Regions from separate parts of the Kitasatospora sp. NPDC090091 genome, predicted to be linked through region 1. Evidence: riboswitches for the same ligand, from Rfam matches in the RefSeq annotation. Region 1 holds a riboswitch; each other region holds the start of a gene.
The links. A riboswitch is a leader RNA that binds a small molecule or an ion and turns the genes downstream of it on or off. The one in region 1 is predicted to bind cyclic di-AMP.
Positions count from the first base shown of each region.

Region 2: it holds a riboswitch for cyclic di-AMP, as region 1 does, so the genes downstream of both, ACIPSC_RS00975 (NlpC/P60 family protein) here and ACIPSC_RS17025 (transglycosylase family protein) in region 1, are expected to answer to the same signal.
Region 3: it holds a riboswitch for cyclic di-AMP, as region 1 does, so the genes downstream of both, ACIPSC_RS14735 (family 16 glycosylhydrolase) here and ACIPSC_RS17025 (transglycosylase family protein) in region 1, are expected to answer to the same signal.

Region 1 is NZ_JBIVDY010000008.1:341,057-347,774, forward strand. Features, by position in the region: gene ACIPSC_RS17015 (SDR family NAD(P)-dependent oxidoreductase) at 1-308, opposite strand, end outside; gene ACIPSC_RS17020 (cytochrome P450) at 468-1,733, shown strand; cyclic di-AMP (ydaO/yuaA leader) riboswitch at 2,006-2,175, shown strand; gene ACIPSC_RS17025 (transglycosylase family protein) at 2,181-3,125, shown strand; gene eno (phosphopyruvate hydratase) at 3,386-4,675, shown strand; gene ACIPSC_RS17035 (septum formation initiator family protein) at 4,830-5,294, shown strand; gene ACIPSC_RS17040 (DUF501 domain-containing protein) at 5,284-5,937, shown strand; gene ACIPSC_RS17045 (exopolyphosphatase) at 5,940-6,718, shown strand, end outside.
Region 2 is NZ_JBIVDY010000001.1:213,904-220,621, reverse strand. Features, by position in the region: gene ACIPSC_RS00985 (hypothetical protein) at 1-1,001, opposite strand, end outside; gene ACIPSC_RS00980 (NlpC/P60 family protein) at 1,157-2,218, opposite strand; gene ACIPSC_RS00975 (NlpC/P60 family protein) at 2,444-3,610, opposite strand; cyclic di-AMP (ydaO/yuaA leader) riboswitch at 3,621-3,775, opposite strand; gene ACIPSC_RS00970 (NlpC/P60 family protein) at 4,104-5,147, opposite strand; gene ACIPSC_RS00965 (NYN domain-containing protein) at 5,360-6,718, opposite strand, start outside.
Region 3 is NZ_JBIVDY010000007.1:236,399-243,116, forward strand. Features, by position in the region: gene ACIPSC_RS14725 (IclR family transcriptional regulator) at 1-381, shown strand, start outside; gene ACIPSC_RS14730 (hypothetical protein) at 687-1,208, shown strand; gene ACIPSC_RS14735 (family 16 glycosylhydrolase) at 1,335-2,594, opposite strand; cyclic di-AMP (ydaO/yuaA leader) riboswitch at 2,597-2,758, opposite strand; gene ACIPSC_RS14740 (esterase/lipase family protein) at 2,970-4,367, opposite strand; gene ACIPSC_RS14745 (MoaF-related domain-containing protein) at 4,736-5,065, shown strand; gene ACIPSC_RS14750 (alpha/beta hydrolase) at 5,151-6,299, opposite strand; gene ACIPSC_RS14755 (TetR family transcriptional regulator) at 6,661-6,718, opposite strand, start outside.

The DNA of each region.
Region 1 (6,718 bases):
AGGTCGGCCAGCGAGACGATCCGCTCGCCGTCCGGGCCGGCGACGCAGAACAGGTCGATCGGCCCGAGGTGCTTCTCGGCGGTGTCGACGAGGGCGGCGACGTCGCTGGGGCGCCGGACGTCACCGCAGACGCCGACGACCGGACAGCCCGGCCTGTCGAGCTCGGTGGCGAGGTCCTCGGCGATGCCGACCTGCTCGTCCGCGATGAGGACGCCGGCGGCGCCGGCCGCGGTGAAACGGCGCGCGAGGTCGGCCCCCGACCCGCCGTCGAGTACCGCGATCACGACGACTGCCCCGGTGACCCGCATGGTGCGCTCCTCCCTGGTGGGCGGCTCCGCACCGGCGCCCACACACGTGCTTTGCGGAGGATCGTAGGCTCGTCCCGATCCTCCGCAACAGGAATTACCCCTCAGGTGACCAGGCTCACGCCTGCCGTACGGGCGATCTCCACCGGATACGGTCGACCCATGCCAGTTCAGCCCGATCCCGCCCGCCCGTCGCTCTTCACCTGGGAGTTCGCCGCCGATCCGTACCCGGCGTACGCGTGGCTGCGGGAGCACGAGCCGGTGCACCGCACGACCCTGCCGAGCGGGGTGGAGGCCTGGCTGGTGACCAGGTACGCGGACGCCCGGCAGGCGCTCGCCGACAGCCGGCTCTCCAAGAACCCGGTCCACCACAGCACGCACGCGCACCGCACCGGCCGGGTCGGCATCCCGGGCGAGCGGCAGGCCAACCTGATGACGCACCTGCTGAACATCGACCCGCCGGACCACACCCGGCTGCGCCGGCTGGTCTCCAAGGCGTTCACCCCGCGCCGGGTGGCCGCCTTCGAGCCCCGGGTGCAGCAGCTCACCGACCGGCTGATCGACGGCTTCGCGGCCCGCGGCAGCGCCGACCTGATCCACGAGTTCGCCTTCCCGCTCCCCATCTACGCGATCTGCGACCTGCTCGGCGTGCCCGCCGAGGACCAGGACGACTTCCGCGACTGGGCGGGCATGATGATCCGCCACGGCGGCGGCCGGCGCGGCGGCGTGGGGCGGGCGGTGAAGCGGATGCGGTCGTACCTGGCCGAGCTGATCCACCGCAAGCGGGCCGACCTCGGCGACGACCTGATCTCCGGGCTGATCCGGGCCAGCGACCACGGCGAGCACCTGACCGAGAACGAGGCCGCGGCGATGGCCTTCATCCTGCTGTTCGCCGGGTTCGAGACGACCGTCAACCTGATCGGCAACGGCACCTACGCGCTGCTGCGCAACCCCGGGCAGCGGGAGCTGCTGCAGGACTCGATCGCCCGGGGCGAGACCGGCCTGCTGGAGACCGGGATCGAGGAGCTGCTCCGCTACGACGGGCCGGTGGAGCTGGCCACCTGGCGGTTCGCGACCAGCCCGCTGACCATCGGCGGGGTGGAGATCCCGGTGGGCGACCCGGTGCTGGTGGTGCTCGCGGCGGCGGACCGGGACCCGGCGCGGTTCGCCGACGAGAACACCCTCGATCTCGCACGGACGGACAACCCGCACCTCGGCTTCGGGCACGGCATCCACTACTGCATCGGTGCCCCGCTGGCCCGCCTGGAGGGCCGCGCCGCGCTGGCCACGCTGCTCACCCGGCTGCCCGATCTGCAGCTCGCCGAAAGCCCGGAGAATCTGCGGTGGCGAGGTGGTCTGATCATGCGTGGACTTCGTGAACTTCCTGTCGAATTCACTCCGGAGAACGCGGAGAAGAACCCCGTCTGATCACGGGCCGGAACCGATTGCAGCGGCCGGCGCGTCCTCCGGCCGGCGGCTCGACACGCTGACACGGCGTCGCCGAGCCGCCCATTCAGGGGGGTTGAACCGCCATCAATCCGGACATACCGCCTCCGTTGGTAGGCGATCGACCGTGTGCCGTAATTTCTGTGTGATATCGGCGATATGAGCTTGTGATTGGTGTGAGGATCTGTCTACTCTCCCTGCAGTTCGCAGCTGCGGACCTCGTGCGCGGAACGCCGAATCCTGCCCGCCGCGCCACGGGAAACCGACCAGAACCCTGGGCAGGGGCGGGGGACCCAGGTTTGTTGCCGTCCTCCACGGCTTGGGGTGAAGCCGCAGTCGCGGGCAGAACGCCTCGCGACACGCGGCCGGGCCACCTCCCGGTCCGAACCCGACAGCTCACCTCGCAGGCGTGCGGAGAGGGACGTCTTCATGCTGTTCGTTGGAACTGGCCGCCACCGCCGCCGCACCCAGGCCGAGAAGGCCATCGCCGTCGCCGGTGTGGCCGGCGTCGGACTCGCGATGCCGCTCCTCACCGCCACCGGCGCCTCGGCGGCCCCCGTCTCCACCTGGGACGCGGTCGCCCAGTGCGAGAGCGGCGGCAACTGGAGCATCAACACCGGCAACGGCTTCTACGGCGGTCTGCAGTTCACCTCCAGCACCTGGAAGGCGTACGGCGGCACCGCGTACGCGCCGCAGGCCAACCAGGCCAGCAAGGGGCAGCAGATCTCGGTGGCCGAGAAGGTCCTCGCCTCGCAGGGCCCGGGCGCCTGGCCGGTCTGCTCCAAGCGGGCGGGCCTGAGCAAGGGCGGCGCCGCGGCCGAGGTCGACACCGCCGTGGACGCCAAGCCCGCGGCGCAGCAGCCCGCCGCGCCGAAGCCCGCCCAGTCGAAGCCGGCTCAGAAGCCCGCGCAGCCCGCTCAGAAGCCGGTGCAGCAGCAGGCCCCGAAGCCGGCCGCCCAGCAGCCCGCGCAGCACGACGCCAAGGCCCCGGGCTTCTCCGGCCAGGGCGGCTGGGACGCCGACGCGAAGGTGTACTGGTACCAGAACGACGGCGCCTGGTACTGGACCAGCCACCAGAGCGTGTACCAGCAGCACACCGCTGACTACGCCCCCCAGGCCGCCGTCCAGTCCGCCGGCCAGGGCGTCGGGTACATCGGCCAGGGCGACGCTCCGACCCCCGTCCACGCCGACCCGGCCGCCCAGCAGCAGCGCACCGGCCACGGCTACACCGTCCAGGCCGGCGACACGCTGGGCGGCATCGCCGCCGCCCAGGGCGTGTCCGGCGGCTGGCAGTCGCTGTACGACGGCAACCGCGGCACCGTCGGCGGCGACCCGGACCTGATCATCCCCGGCCAGGTGCTCAACCTCGGCTGAACCGCCGTCCGCTGAACCCGGGCCACCGCCCGGCGCGGACGAAGGGGGCCGGATACGTCCCCCTTCGTCCGCATCCGGACCGCTTTCACGGGGCAACCAGGTGAACTACCGGTGGGTAGTGCGGCCACACGCTGAGACGGACCCATGGCCGACGTGGCCCCGAGAGCCCGTGCGGTTAGGCTCTGGTCGTAACGACTCCGCAATCGTCCGGCCGACAGCACCCACCGTCAGCCGGACCTGCTTCCGCTAGGAGATGCCTCGTGCCGTCCATCGATGTCGTCGTAGCCCGTGAGATCCTCGACTCGCGTGGCAACCCCACGGTCGAGGTCGAGGTCGGCCTCGACGACGGCAGCACCGGCCGTGCCGCTGTCCCGTCGGGTGCCTCCACCGGCGCCTTCGAGGCGCTGGAGCTTCGTGACGGCGACAAGAACCGCTACTTCGGCAAGGGCGTGGAGAAGGCCGTCCTGGCCGTCATCGAGCAGATCGGCCCGGAGCTGGTCGGCTACGACGCCACCGAGCAGCGCCTGATCGACCAGGCCATGCTCGACCTGGACGCCACCCCGGACAAGTCCTCGCTCGGCGCCAACGCCATCCTCGGCGTCTCCCTGGCCGTGGCGCACGCCGCCTCCGAGGCCAGCGACCTGCCGCTGTTCCGCTACCTGGGCGGCCCGAACGCGCACGTCCTGCCCGTCCCGATGATGAACATCCTCAACGGCGGCTCGCACGCGGACTCCAACGTCGACATCCAGGAGTTCATGATCGCGCCGATCGGCGCGGAGTCCTTCTCCGAGGCCGTCCGCTGGGGCGTCGAGGTCTACCACACCCTCAAGGGCGTCCTGAAGGAGCGCGGCCTCTCCACCGGCCTCGGCGACGAGGGCGGCTTCGCCCCGAACCTGGACAGCAACCGCGAGGCGCTGGACCTCATCACCGAGGCCATCCAGAAGGCCGGTTACGTGCCCGGCCGCGACATCGCGCTGGCCCTGGACGTCGCCGCCTCCGAGTTCTTCAAGGACGGCGCCTACCAGTTCGAGGGCAAGTCCCTCTCGGCCGCCGAGCTGATCGAGTACTACGCCGAGCTGGTCGCCGCGTACCCGCTGGTCTCCATCGAGGACCCGCTGGACGAGTCGGACTGGGACGGCTGGAAGGCCATGACCGTCAAGCTGGGCGACAAGGTCCAGCTGGTCGGCGACGACCTGTTCGTCACCAACCCGCAGCGCCTGGCCAAGGGCATCGAGACCGGCACCGCCAACGCGCTGCTGGTGAAGGTGAACCAGATCGGCTCGCTCACCGAGACCCTGGACGCCGTCGAGCTGGCCCAGCGCAACGGCTACCGCTGCATGATGTCGCACCGCTCCGGCGAGACCGAGGACGTCACCATCGCCGACCTGGCCGTCGCCACCAACTGCGGCCAGATCAAGACCGGTGCCCCGGCCCGCTCCGAGCGCGTCGCCAAGTACAACCAGCTGCTGCGCATCGAGGAGATCCTCGACGACGCCGCCGAGTACGCCGGCCGCGGCGCCTTCCCGCGGTTCCGCTCCGCGGACCAGTAAGCCCGGTAAGTACGAGCGCTGACACACACTGCTCCCGCCGGTGCCCCGCCTGTTCACCCCGTAGGGTGGACGGCGGGGCACCGTCGCGACCGGGCGGCGCCACCGTCGCGACCAGGAGGGGACACCGGAGATGGCAGGCTGGAGGATCCCGGGCTTGGCGGCCCGGCCCCGCTTCACGAGCCGGGCGACCGTCCTCGTCCTGGTGCTCTGCTCCCTCGTCGCGATCCTCGCCTACCCGACCCGGCAGTTCATCTCCCAGCGCTCCGAGATCTCCGCCCAGCGGGCGAAGGCCGAGCACGCCCGGCAGCAGGTCGAGCAGCTGCGCCGGGAGAAGACGCGCTGGCAGGACCCGGAGTACGTCAGGGCGCAGGCCCGCGCCCGGCTGCACTACGCGATGCCGGGCGAGACCCCGTACATTGCGGTGGACCCGGCCGGCCAGAGCGCCGCCAAGTCCCCCGCGGCTGCGCCCGCGCCGTCCGACGGTGCGGCCGCCGCCCCGGCGAAGGCCGCCAAGCCCTGGTACGCGAGCGTCTGGGACTCCGTGGACGCCGCCGACACCGCCCCGCCCTCTCCACCCGCCACTGCCCCCGCTGGAGCCAGCTCCCCCCATGACCACTGAGAACCACCCCTCCGCCTCCGACGCCGACATCGCGGCCATCGCCGCCCAGCTCGGCCGGGTCCCGCGCGGTCTGCGCGGCGTGGCACACCGCTGCCCCTGCGGCAACCCGGACGTCGTGGAGACGGCCCCCCGGCTCGCGGACGGCACGCCGTTCCCGACCCTCTACTACCTGACCTGCCCCAAGGCCGCCTCGCTGATCGGCACCCTGGAGGCGGACGGCGTGATGAAGGAGCAGACCGCCCGGCTCGCCGAGGACCCGGAGCTGGCCGCGGCCTACCAGAAGGCGCACGAGGACTACATCGCCCGCCGTGACGCGATCGAGGTGCTGGAGGGCTTCCCGAGCGCCGGCGGCATGCCGGACCGGGTGAAGTGCCTGCACGTGCTGGTCGGCCACTCGCTGGCGGCCGGCGAGGGCGTCAACCCGCTCGGCGACGAGGCGCTCGGCATGCTGGAGGACTGGTGGGCCAAGGGCCCGTGCGTCTCCGCGGCCGAGGTCGAGGCCGCCGGCGAGCGGGTCCTGCGCAACCGCGCGAAGGACGAGGACCACGCGGCGGTGATCGCCGCCAAGGAGCGGAAGACCGCCGAGCGCGCCGCCAAGCGTGCCGCGCAGGAGGCCGGGGAGACCGGGGAGGACGGCGCATGACGGTGACCAGGGTGGCCGCGATCGACTGCGGCACCAACTCGATCCGGCTGCTGGTCGCGGACCTCGACCCGGAGACCGGGGCGATCACCGACCTCGACCGCCGGATGATCATCAACCGGCTGGGCCAGGGCGTCGACCGCACCGGCCGGCTCCACCCCGACGCGCTGGCCCGCACCTTCGCGGCCTGCCGCGAGTACGCGGAGATCATCCGCGGCTTCGGCGTCGGCCCGGAGCGGCTGCGCTTCGTGGCCACCAGCGCCTCCCGCGACGCCGAGAACAGCGACGAGTACGTGAAGGGCGTGCGGGACGTCCTGGGTGTCTCGCCCGAGGTGGTCAGCGGCGAGGAGGAGGCCCACCTCTCCTTCGTCGGCGCCACCAAGGAGCTCACCGGCGGTCAGTTCCCGGCGCCGTACCTGGTCTTCGACCTCGGCGGCGGCTCCACCGAGTTCGTGCTGGGCGCGGAGGACGTCCGGGCGGCCCGCTCGGTGGACATCGGCTGCGTCCGGCTCACCGAGCGGCACTTCGGCGGCGCCGAGCTGCCCTCGGCGGAGCAGATCGCCGAGGCGCGGGCGCACGTCCGGGCCGAGCTGGACAAGGCCGAGGAGGTCGTCCCGCTGACCGGCGCAGCGACCCTGGTCGGCCTGGCGGGGACGGTCACCACGGTCTCCGCGATCGTCCAGGACCTGCCCGCCTACGACTCGGCGGCGATCCACCACTCCCGGATCAGTCGCGAGGAGGTGGCCCGGGTCGCCGACGAGCTGCTGGCCGCCACCCACGAGCA
Region 2 (6,718 bases), on a different contig from region 1:
AGCCCCAGTTCCGACCGGAGCAGGCGGTCCAGCCACGGCTCCCGGTCCTCGCCCCCCGGGCCGGACGCCCCGACCGCCCGGTAGAGCGCGACCAGCCGCTCCGGGCCGTACCGGCGCGCGACCACCTCACAGGCCAGCCAGGACTGCTCGTACGCCTGGGCGATGCCGGCGGCTCCGGCGGTGAAGTCCTCGTCGGCGGGCAGCGCCGCGGGCAGCCGCCCGGCCGCGACGTCACGGGCGAGCTCGGGGGCGATCTGCTTCGGCGTACGGCCGGAGCCGCGGTAGCCGGTCCAGTCGGCGACGCCCTCGGAGAGCCAGAGCGGCGTCCAGGCCCGGGTGTCGGCCCTGGTCGCGACGTGAACCGCCTCGTGGGTGACGACCACCTGGCGGCCGAAGCCGCTCAGCCCGCCGTACGCCTCCGGGTTGACCAGCACCCGGTCGGCCGGGGTGTGCCAGGGCGCGCCGGACGCCGCGGTGGTGACGGCCGCCATGCCGGTCCAGCCGTCCGGGTCGGCCTCCAGCAGCCGGGCGAACTGCTCCTCGGTGGCGGGCAGGTGCAGCAGCAGCCGGCCGGGCCAGTCGCTCCCCCAGACCTCGCTCACCGCCGGGACGGCCCGGTCGGCCACCGCGGCGAGCTCGGCCGGGTCCGGCCCGCCGGCCAGGCCGAGCACCAGGCAGTGCCCGCCGTTCGCGGCCACGACCGCGCCGAGGTCCCAGAGCGGGGGCGGGCCGCCCGCGCCCTCCTCCCGTTCCACCTGCCAGCCGGCCGCGGTGCGCAGCAGCGCCAGCCGGCGCTGGTGCACCACCGGGTACGCGTCGTGGCCGGCCACCCGGACGGCCAGCTCGGCGGTGGCCACCGCCCGGTCCGGCGCACCGGCCGGGCCCAGCACGAGGTTGCGGTAGACCGCCTCGGCCAGCGGCACCCCGGCCGCCCCGGCGGCGAGAGCCCGGGCGCGCCCGGCCAGCACCGCCGCGACCTCGGAGCGCCGGTCCGCCGCCACCGCGCCCGCCGGTGCGGCGGGGGCGGCCCAGGGCAGCGACAGCTGGGCCAGCCCGCCGGCCGCGAGCAGCAGGGCGCCGCGCCGGGACAGCGCGCAGCGGCGGGCCGCGGGGTCGGCGGGGGCTTCGGCGGGGGCGGGCGGGCGCCCGGACCGGCTCAGAGCCGGATCACCCCCGCGAGGGGCATGGCGTTGACGCTCTCGTACCGCACCTTGGCACCCGGGTAGGGGGCGTGCACGATCACCCCGCCGCCGGCGTACATGCCGACGTGGTGCATGTCCCGGTAGAAGATCACCAGGTCTCCCGGTCGCGCGTCGGAGAGGCTGACCCGCTGGCCGGCCGACGCCTGGGCCTGCGAAGTGCGCGGCAGGGTCACTCCGGCCTGCCGCCAGCTCCAGTACATCAGACCGGAGCAGTCGAACGCGCGGGGCCCGGTGGATCCGTACACGTAGGGCGAGCCGATCATCCTCACGGCGGCGGCCAGCGCTGCCGCACCGCGCTCGGAGGCCGGTGGGGCGGTCCCGAGGTCGAGCCGGTCGGTGCCGCGGGTGGCGCGCTGCTCGGCCTCGCGCGCGTCCTGGGCGGCCATCCTGGCCCGCTCCGCCTCGCCCAGGCTGTTGAGCAGCCTCTGCGCCTTGGCCAGCCGCTGCTGGATCTGCTGCTTGCTCTCGGCCAGGGCGCGGCGGGTCTGCTCCAGCTCGGCGAGCTTGGCGGAGGTCTCGGTGCGGCGCTGGTCGAGCCGCCGCTGACGGGCCACCACCTCGCGCAGCGTCTCGCTCTGCCGCTCGGCGGCCTGGTCGAGGGTGCGGGCCGTGGCCAGGTACCCCTCGGGGTCGGTGGCGAGCATCAGCTGGACGGTCTGCGCCATGCCGCCGCCGCGGTACTCGGCGCCGGCCACGGTGGCGAGGTCGCCGCGCAGCTGGTTGAGCTCGTCCTGGGCCACGGCGACCTGCTGCTGGAGGGTGCCGGTCTCGTGCTGCAGCTGCTGCTGCGCCTCCTGCGCCGCATTGACCCGCTCGGAGGCCTGCTCGGCCTCGTCGTACAGCTGCTCCACCTGGGCCTTGACGTCCTTGCGGCTGGCCGGCCCGTCCGGCCCCGGGGCGGCCTGGGCGGTGCCGCCCGTCGCCATCCCGAGCACGGTGGTGGCCGCGGCGGTCAGCACCAGCGCACGGGCGAGGGCGTGCGCCCCCGACAGCGGGGAACGGCGGTGCACGGACATGCGACAGCGGCTCCGATCCTGCGGCCCGGCCCCGCGGCCGCACCGGGGTGGGCGGCTCTCGACGGGAGTCCGGTGGCAGACGTTAGCGAGTCCGGGCAAGCGAGTCCAAACCCCTCCCAACCCGAATATTTGACCCGGAATCGGACACCAGGGCGAGCCGCCGGGAAAGCCGCAGGCCCGGCCTCCCCACCTGGGGAGACCGGGCCTGTCGGAACCGACTGCGGATCAGACGCGCACGATGGACGCCAGCGGCATGTTGGAGACCGCCTCGTAGCGCACCGAGGCACCCGGCTTGGGCGCGTGGAGCACCTGGCCGTTGCCCGCGTAGATCCCCACGTGGTGGGCGTCGCTGTAGAAGATCAGCAGGTCGCCGGGCTGGGCCTGGGAGAGGTCCGAGCCGATCCGGGTGCCGGCGTGGGCCTGCTCCTGCGAGGTGCGCGGCAGCGACACGCCGGCCTGGTTGAACGCCCAGACCATCAGACCCGAGCAGTCGAAGGAGTTCGGGCCCGCGGCGCCGTAGACGTACGGGCTGCCGACCTTGCCGGCGGCGATGGAGAGCGCGGCGGCACCGCGCGAGCTGCCCGCGGCGACCGGCTTGGGGGCCGGAGCGGGGTCCGCGGTCGCAGATCCGGAGCCGGAGCCGGAGCCGGACCCGGAGAGGTCGGTGCGGCTGGTGTCGCGGGAGGCGCGGTCGGCGTCCGCCTTCGCCTTGGCCGCGGCCTTCGCAGCGGCGTCGGCCTTGGCCTGCGCCTCGGCGGCGGCCTTCTCCTCGGCCTCGCGGATCGCGCGGCGCTCCTGCTCGGTCAGCGTGTTGAGCAGGTCCTGGGCCTTCGCCAGCTTGGCCTGGACCTCCTCCTTGGAGGCCTTCAGCTGCTGGGTGGTGGTCTCCAGCTCGCCGAGCTTGGCCTGGGCCTCGTTGCGGTCCTGGTCGAGCCTGCGCTGCTGCTCCTGGAGCTCCTTCAGCGCGCCGGACTGGGTGCTGCTCGCCTGGGTCAGCGCCCCGGCCTGGTTGAGGAAGTTGTCGGGGCTGGACGAGAGCATCAGCTGGACGGTCGACGATATGCCGCCGGTCCGGTACTGCTCGCCGGCGATCTCGGCGAGGCCGCCCTGGGCCTCGGTGACCGCGGCCTGCTGACGGGCCACCTTGTCCTGCAGCTCGCCGACCTGCTTCTGCAGCTCCTGCTGCTTGGCCTGGGCGCCGTTGTACTTCTCGGTCGCGACCTCGGCCTGCTCGTTGAGCTGGTCGACCTGCTCCTTGACCTGGTCCTTGGTCGGCGTCGGGTCGGCGTGGGCACCGGACTGCGCGGAGAGGGCGACGGCTGCGGCGGCGACACCGGTCAGGATCGAGACACGGGCGCGGCCGGCGGGCTTGGGACGACGATGGGACGCCACGAAGGCGGACTCCTTCTTCCTACGTCCGCCTACCGGGTGAGCTGACGGGTTCGGGCCGGAAGAAGGCCCTACGACGCCTCACCGGCCGTTCCACCGGCCGACCTGGCGCCGATTCACCCCGGAGGAACATGGTTCCCCGGCTCCGCTCCACAGCGCCCCCGACTACTGGGCTCCCACTCGGACGGGCCTGCGGCCCGACCCGCTGCTTCGCGAACTCGGCGGTAAACCTCCGCCGCCACCCAGGCTGGGTGATCGACTGTGCGGTGGTTCAAGGCCCGACCCTAGTAACAGAACCGTGATCCGTTCAAATCCTTGTCAGAAAAAAGCCGGAACATCATCCATGTTCATTTGTGAATATGACCGGACGTGATCGGCGCCGTACGCGGAGCTGATCGCTTGTCATCGGAACGGACAGAAACCGCGCCACCCCCGGGATCGGGGGTGGCGCGGATCACAGGTCCGTTCGGGGCCCGCGGGGGGGCCTGCCGGTCCGTCAGACGCGGCGGATGGTGTTGATCGGCATCGCGTCGGCCTTCATCACCTTCACCACGTCACCGGTGTGCGGCGCGTGCACCACCATGCCGTTGCCGATGTACATCCCGACGTGGCTGCGGTCGCTGCGGTAGATGATCAGGTCGCCGGGCTGGGCCTCGGCGAGCGAGGGCACCCGGGTGCCGACGTTGCCCTGCGCCTGCGAGGTGCGCGGCAGCGAGACGCCGGCCTTGCTGTACGCGAAGACCATCAGGCCCGAGCAGTCGAAGGTGCTGGGCCCGGTGGCGCCCCAGACGTACGGGGAGCCCTGCTTGCTCATCGCGATGGAGACGGCCGTGCCGGCGTAGCCGCTCGCCTGCGGCAGGCTGCCGAGGTCCGCGCGCTCGGAGCCGCGCGAGGCACGGTCCTCCGCCTGCTGCGCGGCGCGCAGGGCGGCCCGGTCGGCGGCGCTGAGCGAGTTCAGGAGGTCCTGGGCCTCCTTCAGCTTCTTGTTGACGTCCGTCTTGGACTGGTTGAGGTCCTTGGTGGTGCTGTCCAGCGAGGCGAGGACGGCGGCCGCCTCGGCCTTCTGCTGGTCCAGCCGGCGCTGCTGGTCCTGCAGTCCCTTGAGCGCCTCGGTCTGGCTGGAGGAGGCCTGCTGCACGCTGGAGGCCTTGTCCAGGTAGCCGGACGGGTCGGAGGAGAGCATCAGCTGGACCGACGGGTCGATGCCGCCCGTGCGGTACTGCTCGCCGGCCACCGCGGCCAGCCCGCCCTGAAGCTGGGTCATCTCGTCCTGGCCGCGAGCCACCTGGTCCTGCAGTTGGTCGGCCTGCTTGCGGAGCTGGTCGGCCCGCTCCTTGGCGCCGTTGTACTTCTCGGTGGCCTGCTCGGCCTCCTCCTGCAGCTGGTCGATCTGCGCCTTCACGTCGTCCTTCTTGGGCGACGGGGTGGGCGCGGCGTGGGCGGCGACCTGGGCGGAGAGAGCGACCGCGGTCGCAGCGGCAGCGGTGAGCACGGAGACCCGCGCGCGGCTCGGCTGCTTGGGACGGCGGTGGGAGGCCAAGGGACCGGCTCCTTCTTCCAATGGACTCACCCGATCGAGTGAGAATCCGGAAAATAGGTTTGACGCCAGACCCTAGTGAAGATCCAGGCTTTCCGCCACTCCCCCGATGGCGTGAACTCCGGCCGCCCGCCATGACTTCACGAAATCGTCACACGACCGCAAACCGGGCGCTGAGCAGGCGTCACGCGGGTCTGCCCGGCCACTGCGGAAGCCTACGGCCGGGCCAGCCGGTTCAGCAGCAGCACCGACGCGACGGGGCGCGCGCCCGCCTTCCGCACGCCCTCCGCGACCTCCCGGTCGGTGGAGACCACCACGACCGGACGGCCCTGCGGCTCGGCCCGCACCAGGCGGCGGATCAGCTCGTCGGCAGTCTCCCCGGTCCGGCTGAAGCGCACCCGGACTCCGCGCGGCGGCGCCATGATCACCGGCACGTCCAGGTCCTGCCCGTCGAACACGCAGGTGACCTCCGCCTGCGTGCGCTGCGCCAGCATCGCCAGGCCGCCCAGCAGGCGGATCCGCTGCTGCTCCAGCGGCAGCGTCGGATAGCCGGTCTTGGTCACGTTGTAGCCGTCCACCACCAGGTGCACCTGCGGGATCGCCAGCAGCTGGTCCAGCAGCGCCGGATCGTCCTCGGCCAGGGCACGCCGGGCCACGTCGTGCGGCGAGGCCGAGCCCGGCACCACCGCCTCCACCAGGTCGGCCGGGCGGATCTGGGAGACCGGCAGCGCCAGCTCCCGCTGCAGCCCCTGCGCCGACTGCAGCACGGTGTCCAGCAGCAGCCGCAGCCGCATGTCCTCGACGCTGCGCCCCTCGCGGGCCGAACGGCGGCCCTGCTCCACGGTGGTCTCCAGCTCGGAGATCCGGTGCCGCAGCCGCCGCGCCTCGCTCTCGGCCGCACTGCGCTCGGCGGCGGCCTGCGCCTTCAGCGCATCCAGTTCGGCGGAGACCCGGCGGGTCTCGGCCTGCGCCCGCCGGGTGTCGCTCTCCAGCGACCGCACCTTCCGGCGCAGCGAGTCGCCCTCCTTGCGGACGTCCTCCGACTCGGCCCGGTGCCGGTCCAGGTCGGCGCGGGCGGCGGCCCGCAGCTCGGCCAGCTCCGCCTGCAGCTTCTCCACCAGCTGGGCGGCCTCCGCCACCGCGCCCTCGGCACCGGCCCGTTCGGCCTCCTCGCCGGCCTCGGCCACCAGCCGGCTCCAGCCCGCCGACCGGACCAGGTAGGCGGCGGCGGCGACGTCCATCGGGTCGGCGGCCGCGGGAACGGTGCCCGACTCCAGCGCCCGGACGAGGTCGGGCTGGCCCAGCCGCAGCCGCTCCGCTATCCGCACCCGGAAGGCCGGCTCGGACTCCAGCGCCGCGGCCAGCGCGGTGGCCGCGTACTTGGCCCGCCGGGCCGGGGTGAACTTGGCGTACTGGCGCAGCGACTGCGGCAGCTCACCGGGGGGCAGCCCGCCGAGCGCGTCGGCGGCCAGCCCGACCACCCGGCGGCGCACGCCCTCGGGCAGCGGCCGGTCGAGCTGCTCGGCGGCGCGGCCTGCCGCCGGCTCCTCGCCGGGCTCCTCACCGGCGGCCGG
Region 3 (6,718 bases), on a different contig from region 1:
GAGGTCGGCCGCCGGGTGCAGCCGCACTGCACCGGTGTCGGCAAGGCCCTGCTGGCCCAGCTGCCGGAGGAGGAGGCGCGCGCGGTCCTCGGCCCCAACCCGCTGCCCGCCCACACCGAGTTCACCGTGACGGACCCGCAGGCCCTGCTGGACCAGTTGGCGGAGGCCCGCGAGCGCGGCTACGTGGTGGACGACCAGGAGCAGGAGATCGGGGTGCGCTGCATCGCGCTCGCGGTACCGGGCGCGCCGACGCCGACGGCCCTCTCGGTCTCCGGCCCGGAGGCCCGGATCCGGGCACTGGAGGAACAGGTCGGCGCCTCGTCGCTGGTGCCGGTGATGCATCAGATCGCGATCCGGCTGGGGCAGGTCCTGGCACCCTGACGTGGCGTCATGTGGTGTGTGAACGCGGGGAGTCGGCACGTCCGACTTCCTGCGTACGGCTTTCCGGGAACGGCTCCCTGCACCGGCTCCCGCGCCGGCTCGTTCTCTCGGGCCCGGCTGCGGGGGCGGGTTCGCCCGTTCGAGCGGCCCGAGGGCGGGTTGCCCCGGCCGCGGCGGACCGGTCGGTCACGCTGGGGGCGGACGCAATGCCCCGCGACGGTGCGGGGCACCGGAAGCAGAGGGCAGGGTGAGCGCCGATGTCGCGCAGAGGGTCCGCACGGGTTTTCCTCGGAAGGTCGCTGACGGTGGGGTGCGCGCTCGTCGCGCTGGCCGCCGGTCCGGCACTGGCCTGCCCGACCGACGAGGGGCAGCAGGCTCCCGCGCCGGCCGCCGAGCAGGCCCCCGTACCGGTCGCGGCGGCGCCCGCGACGTCCGACTCCGACCTGGCCGTGATCCGGATCGACCCGGACGCCGCCGCACCCGGTGGCACCACCACGGTGTACGCCTTCGTCGGGAACCTCGGCCCGGACCGCACCGCCTCGCCCTTCACCCTGGTGGTCACCCTGCCCGAGGGCGTGACGCCGGAGGGCCCGTTCTACCCCGAGAACTGCTATCCGTTCCAGAACGGCCACCGGGTGCGCTGCAGCTTCCCGGCCGGCCTGCCGAGGTTCCAGAGCGCAACGGCCCGGATCCCGGTCCGGCTGGCCCCGACCGTCCCGGCGCCGAGCACGCTGACCGGGGGCTGGGTCGCGGTGCGCGGCGACGACGACAAGAACGAGGCCGACAACAAGCAGCCGTTCGAGATCGGCGTCGTCCGGACCACCTGAGCCGCGCCGCCCGGCGCAGCGACGCGCCGTGGCGCCGCGAACGCAGCGACGCCGGAGCGCCGGCCCTCGTGCGGAGAGGGCGGCGGCTCCGGCGTCGCGGCGTCACGGCCGTGGTGCGTGCTCCGGTCAGCGGTAGACGCGGAGGTAGTCCGCGGCGAAGGTGATCGGGGCCGTGCCCTGCGGCGCGGGGTGGTACTGCCCGGCGCTGAGCGACAGGTTCAGGATCGGGTAGGCCGACCAGCCGGCGCCGACGCCCTTGCCGTCCGAGAAGACCTTCACCCCGTTGATGTACCAGTCCACCGAGGTGGCGCCGTACTGGGTGCCGACGGTGACCCACTGGTCGTGCGCGATGGACTTCGCGTCGGTGACGTACTTGTAGCCCGGGTTGATGTGGTTGGTCAGCTCCAGCAGGTTCGCGTTGTCCGCGTGGTACTCGAAGCTGTCGATCTCGCCGTGGTTGCCGCTGGTGCCGTTCCACGTCCACAGCGCCGGCCAGGCGCCGGTGCCCGCGGGGAGCTTGACCCGGGTCTCGATGTAGTCGCCGGTCTTCACCTTGAAGCCCTCGGTGGAGTACTCGGTGGTGAGCAGGCCGGTGTCCCAGGCCTTCTTGCCGTTCTCCAGCGCGTGGGTGCTCGGCCGGGCGGTGAAGGTGGCGACACCGCCGGAGACGCCGACGTTGTCCTTGTTCAGCCAGTCGAGCTTGTTGTCGTCCGGGTTGTGGTCGCCGTAGTGGTACGAGCTGCTCCGGTCGGCCGTCCAGCGGGAGCCCAGGGCGAGGCTGTCGAACTCGTCGGACCAGGTCAGCTTCTTCCCGGCGACGGGCGCCGCGGTGGCCGGGCTGCTCGGGGCGGCGGTCGCGGTGGGCGCCGGCGTGGGCGTCGCGGTGGGCGTCGCGGTGGGGGCGGGGCTCGGGGTGGCGGTGGCCGCGGAGACCACCAGCTGCCGCGACGGCAGGTTGTGCCAGGCGCCGCCGAGGTCCTGCCAGAAGCCGAACTGGGTGTAGGTGCCGGCCGGCAGCGTGCGCGAACCGGTGGTGATCGACAGGCCGCTCGGGCATATCTGCACGTTGGCGACGTTGCCCGGGAAGTCGAGGTTGTGTCCGGCCGCGTCGCGCACCCCGACACCGACCGTCTTCGCCGTGAAGCAGGCCGAGGAGTGGACGGTCAGCGAGGCGGTGGTGGCCTTGCCCGCGACCATGGTGGCGGGGGTCAGCTTGTCCTGGGTGACGGTCGGCGTGGTCGCCGCGTGCGCACCGGTGACCGCCGGGAGGCCGAGCAGGCCGGCGCCGCCGACGGCGAGCGCGCCGGTGACGGCGAAGGCCGCGTTGCGGCCGCGGCGGGAGGGTCGGGCATGGCGCGGCGCACCGCGCCGGGCAGGCTTCTGCATGGCAGTGTCCTCTGCGACGCCTGCGAGGTGAGCTGTCGGGTTCGGGCTGAGGTTGCCCGGCCGCCCGTGGAGCGGCTTCACCCCTAGCCGGCCGAGCGCGGGGAGCGCACAGGCCGGCACTACCTTGGGTCCCCCGCTCCCGTCCGCTGTGGTGCTCGGTTACCGGCCGGCGGGTGGACAGGACTCGGCGTCCCGACGGCGGGGGTCCGCGAAGCGGACGTCCGAGCAGGCTAGGCAGCCCCTCCGGGACGCGACAACTCGGCGGGGTCGGTTGTCGCGCAGCTCACATCCGGGCCGCGGCCGGCCCCGCCGGAGTTGATCAAGTCGCGGGCGCCGGTGATCAGTTGCCCGGCCGCTCGGCCGGCCGCGGCCGGTTCAGCCGAGCCAGGCGTCGACCTGCGACATCGCCTCCGGGGACCAGGCCAGCTCCAGGTGGTTGAGCCCGTCCAGCAACCGGGTGCCGCCGACCGTGGCGATGCCGGTGGTGTCCAGCGCACTCCTGGTGAAGACGATGCCGTCGCTCGGCCCGCGGTTCTCGTTCAGGACACCGGGGATGTCGGCCGAGCCGCCCGCCAGCAGATAGGTGCGGACCGCCGCCGGGACGCCCGCCCGCTGCAGCGGCCCGATCAGCGAGCCGGCGTCGATCGCCGCCTGGATGCCCTGGCCGGAGGTGTAGAAGCCCTGGCCGCCGTAGTACGTCGTCCACCAGTCCTGCGCCGTCCCGTCCACCCCGTAGGCGCCGTCCCAGCGGGCGAGCAGCTGGCGCTGGCCCGGGTAGCAGTCGTGGCCGCCGGACGGCAGCACGCCGAGGCAGGGCTGCGCCGTGTACGTCCCGTAGCAGGTCATGTACAGGTGCGGCGAGGGGGCGTTGGCGGTGCCCCCGCAGGCCGGCCAGGTGGCCAGGGAGAACGCCCAGCCGTGGGCGTAGACGTAGTCCAGGCCGCCGTTCGGGCCGCCGACGGTCACCAGTCGGCGGACGTCGCCTGCGTACGCCCGCCCCCAGGCCGGGCGGACGGAGGAGACGTAGGCGCGGGCCGCCACCTCGCCCTTGCTCCAGGCGACCACGTCCACCTGGGGCACGCCCAGCCGGGCGCGGATCAGGGCGACGGCGTCCCCGACCGCCTGGGCCTGGAGCAGGTTGTCGCCGTGCTTGTGGGCGAAGCCGATCGCGAACACCCGGTGGCCGGTCGCGGCGAGGTACTGGGCCAGCCCGGTGGACGGGCAGCCGGCCGGGCCGGTGGCGCCGCAGCTGCCGCTCTCGCCGGGGTCGGCCCAGGCGCGGTCGGCGTTGTCGTTGGCGCCGTGGACGAGCAGGACGGGCGTGGTGCGGCTGCCGGTGTCCCAGCCGGCGGCGGAGTAGAGCAGGAACCGGCCGGAGAACGGCTGGCGGACCCCGCCGAAGTAGGTGAGGCGGGCGCCGTCCTGGTCGCCGCGGCCGCCGGGCGGGTACTGCTCGGCGGGGAAGCCGGGGGTGGTGTCGAGGTAGCGCTCGACCTTGGCCCAGCCGTTGGCCGGGGCGGGGAAGGTCGCCTCCAGGGCCACGCCTGCGGTCACGGCGGGAGCCCCGGCGGGGGCGGGGACAGTGGGGGCGGCCCCGGCGGGAGCGGGCGGCGCTGCCAGGAGGAACAGGGTGAGCGCGAGCAGCGCGGCGAGGGCGGCGGGTACGCGGTGCGCGGTCGGGGTCCGGTGGGCGGTCGGGGTCCGGTGGGCGGCGGGCATCCGGTGGCGGGTGGTCCGGCGGGTCCTCGCTCGGGTGGTGCGGGTGCTGGGCATCGGCGGCTCCGTGGTCGGACTGGGCCGGGCCCACGCCCCGGTGGGCCGGCGCCAGCACGGTACGGCCGGGCCGCCCGGGCGCCCATGTGCCCGGGTCACACCCGGTGCGCGGCCGGGGTGGCGCCCCGCGCCGTGGCGGGGTGTCGGCAAGTACGTCGCGGAGGTCACCTCGTCGGATAGGTTGGAGGTCCGTCCGCGGCCGCGTGCCGACCGGCCCCTGCACCGCGGTGGACCGGTCCACTCGGACCGCGTGCACAGCACCACCCAGCACAGCACAGCACCGCCCAGCACAGCACCGCAGGCACGACACCGCACGCCCGGCACGTACGCCGGGGACCGCACGACGAGAGACGAGGACCCGTCCCGCCATGACCGCCCCCCTGCCCGCCTTCGCCGGCCGTACCTACCTCTTCCAGGTCGACAACGGCGCGGCCTTCCGCAACGCCTACTCGGCCGACGGCAAGCGGCTGCGCTGGGAGGGCCTCGGCGAATCGGCCGGCCAGTGGGAGGACGTGGCCCTGCACGTCGCGGAGGTCGGCCCGGAGCTGTACTTCGTCAGCTGGACCGAGCAGAGCGGCATCACCGTCAGCCACGTGATGGACCTCGGCAAGCTGACGGTGCGCGCGTTCTGGACGTACGAGGGCGAGGGCGGCCGGGTCGGCGAGCTGCACACCGGCACGCTGGAGCAGGTGGCCTGAGCCGGTCGGTTCTTCCCGCCCTCCCCGGCCCGCCCCTCCCCGGGATCGGGGCCGGCTGCCCCCGGATCGGGCCGGCAGGCCCGGGTCAGACCGGCTGGCCCGGGACCGTCAGGCGCTCGGAGAGCCACTCCAGCGAGGACGGCAGCAGCTTGCTCCACGTCTCGAAGTTGTGGCCGCCGGTCTGCAGCATGCTGTACGAGACCTTCATCGGGCTCTGCACCGCGCCGACGAAGGCCTCGGTGTCACGCCGGTACTCGCCGTCCCCCTCCTTGGTGCCGGCCAGCAGCACGGACACCTTGGGCTGCGGCAGGTTCTTCAGCCGCCACATCAGGTCGGCCTCGCTGCGGCGCTGCTCGGCGCCGGCGCCCTTGAACAGGTCGGTGGTGGTCGGGTCGTCGGCGGCCCGGTAGTAGCCGGAGAGCGAGACGGCGGTCGGGAAGACGTCCGGGTGGCGCATGGCCAGCTTGAGCGCGCAGTAGCCCCCGGTCGAGTTGCCCATGAAGCCCCACGCCTGCGGAGCGGTGGAGACCCGGAACGTCGCCTGGATCGCGGACGGGACGTCCTTGGTGTAGTAGGTGTCGGACTGCGGGCCGCCCGGGACATCCTCACACTCGGTGTCCTGCGGCAGCGCGGGCGACGGGGTCATCAGCACCAGGACGGTCGGCTGCATCCGGCCCTCCTGCATCAACTTCAGTGCGGCGCCGGGGTAGTTGAGCCGAGTAACCAGATTCTTGGCGATGCCGGGGAAGCCCGTGCTGATGATGACCGCCGGGAACTGCCTCTGCGCGTACTCGGGCTGGAAGTACTGCGGCGGCAGGTAGACGTACCCCTCGGTGGAGAGCCGGGAGACGGCGCCGTCGATCCGCACCTCGCGGATCTCCCCGGACTGCTTGGGGTCCCGGCCCAGCGCCCCGCCGCCCTGGACGTTGGCGTGGCCGATGGTCTCCACCAGCAGGCGGCCGGAGGCGTCCGCCTTGTTGTGGATGACGACCGGTCCGTTGTCGCCCGTGCCGAGCAGGTCGTCCCAGCTGCTGTAGAAGGCAAAGTAGTTGTTGGCCACGAGCCCCAGCGCGGCGAGCACCGTGAGCTGGGTGGCGAGCAGTGCGCCGATCCGGCCGAGTACGGCCTGCCAGCTCTGCTTCGCGAGTCTCGGCCAGAGCCAGACCGTGCCGACCATCATCACCACGGCGATCACTACGGTCAGCGCCAACACCTTGTGGCTCGTCAGACCCATGTCCTGCTTGCTCCCACGCCTCGAACTCGCCGCCCGGCCACTAGCGGGCAGTTGCTAGGACACTGGGGCGGGCCGCCCCGGTTCCCCCGTCCACAGCAGAGGCCGTCGCCGAGGCGCGGTAACCCACCCTAGCGTCCCTCGGGGGGCCTTCGGACCCGCCGACCAGCGGGGACCGGAAGGATGAGACGCGCCGACCCGCCCTCACGGACCGACCGGTCGGCCTGTCCGGGCGCGGGACCGGAGCGCCGGGCGAGCGGGGTGGGCCGGAGGCGCGGCGGAGGGCCCGTCGAGCCTGATCGACCAACGGGTTAACCGAGGGTGAACACGAACACCCCTCCGGGTGTCCATCGATGGCGGCCCGTCAGCTGACGCGCGCCCAGAGGCGTAGCCCGGCGGTCAGTTCGCGCATGCAGCGGGCG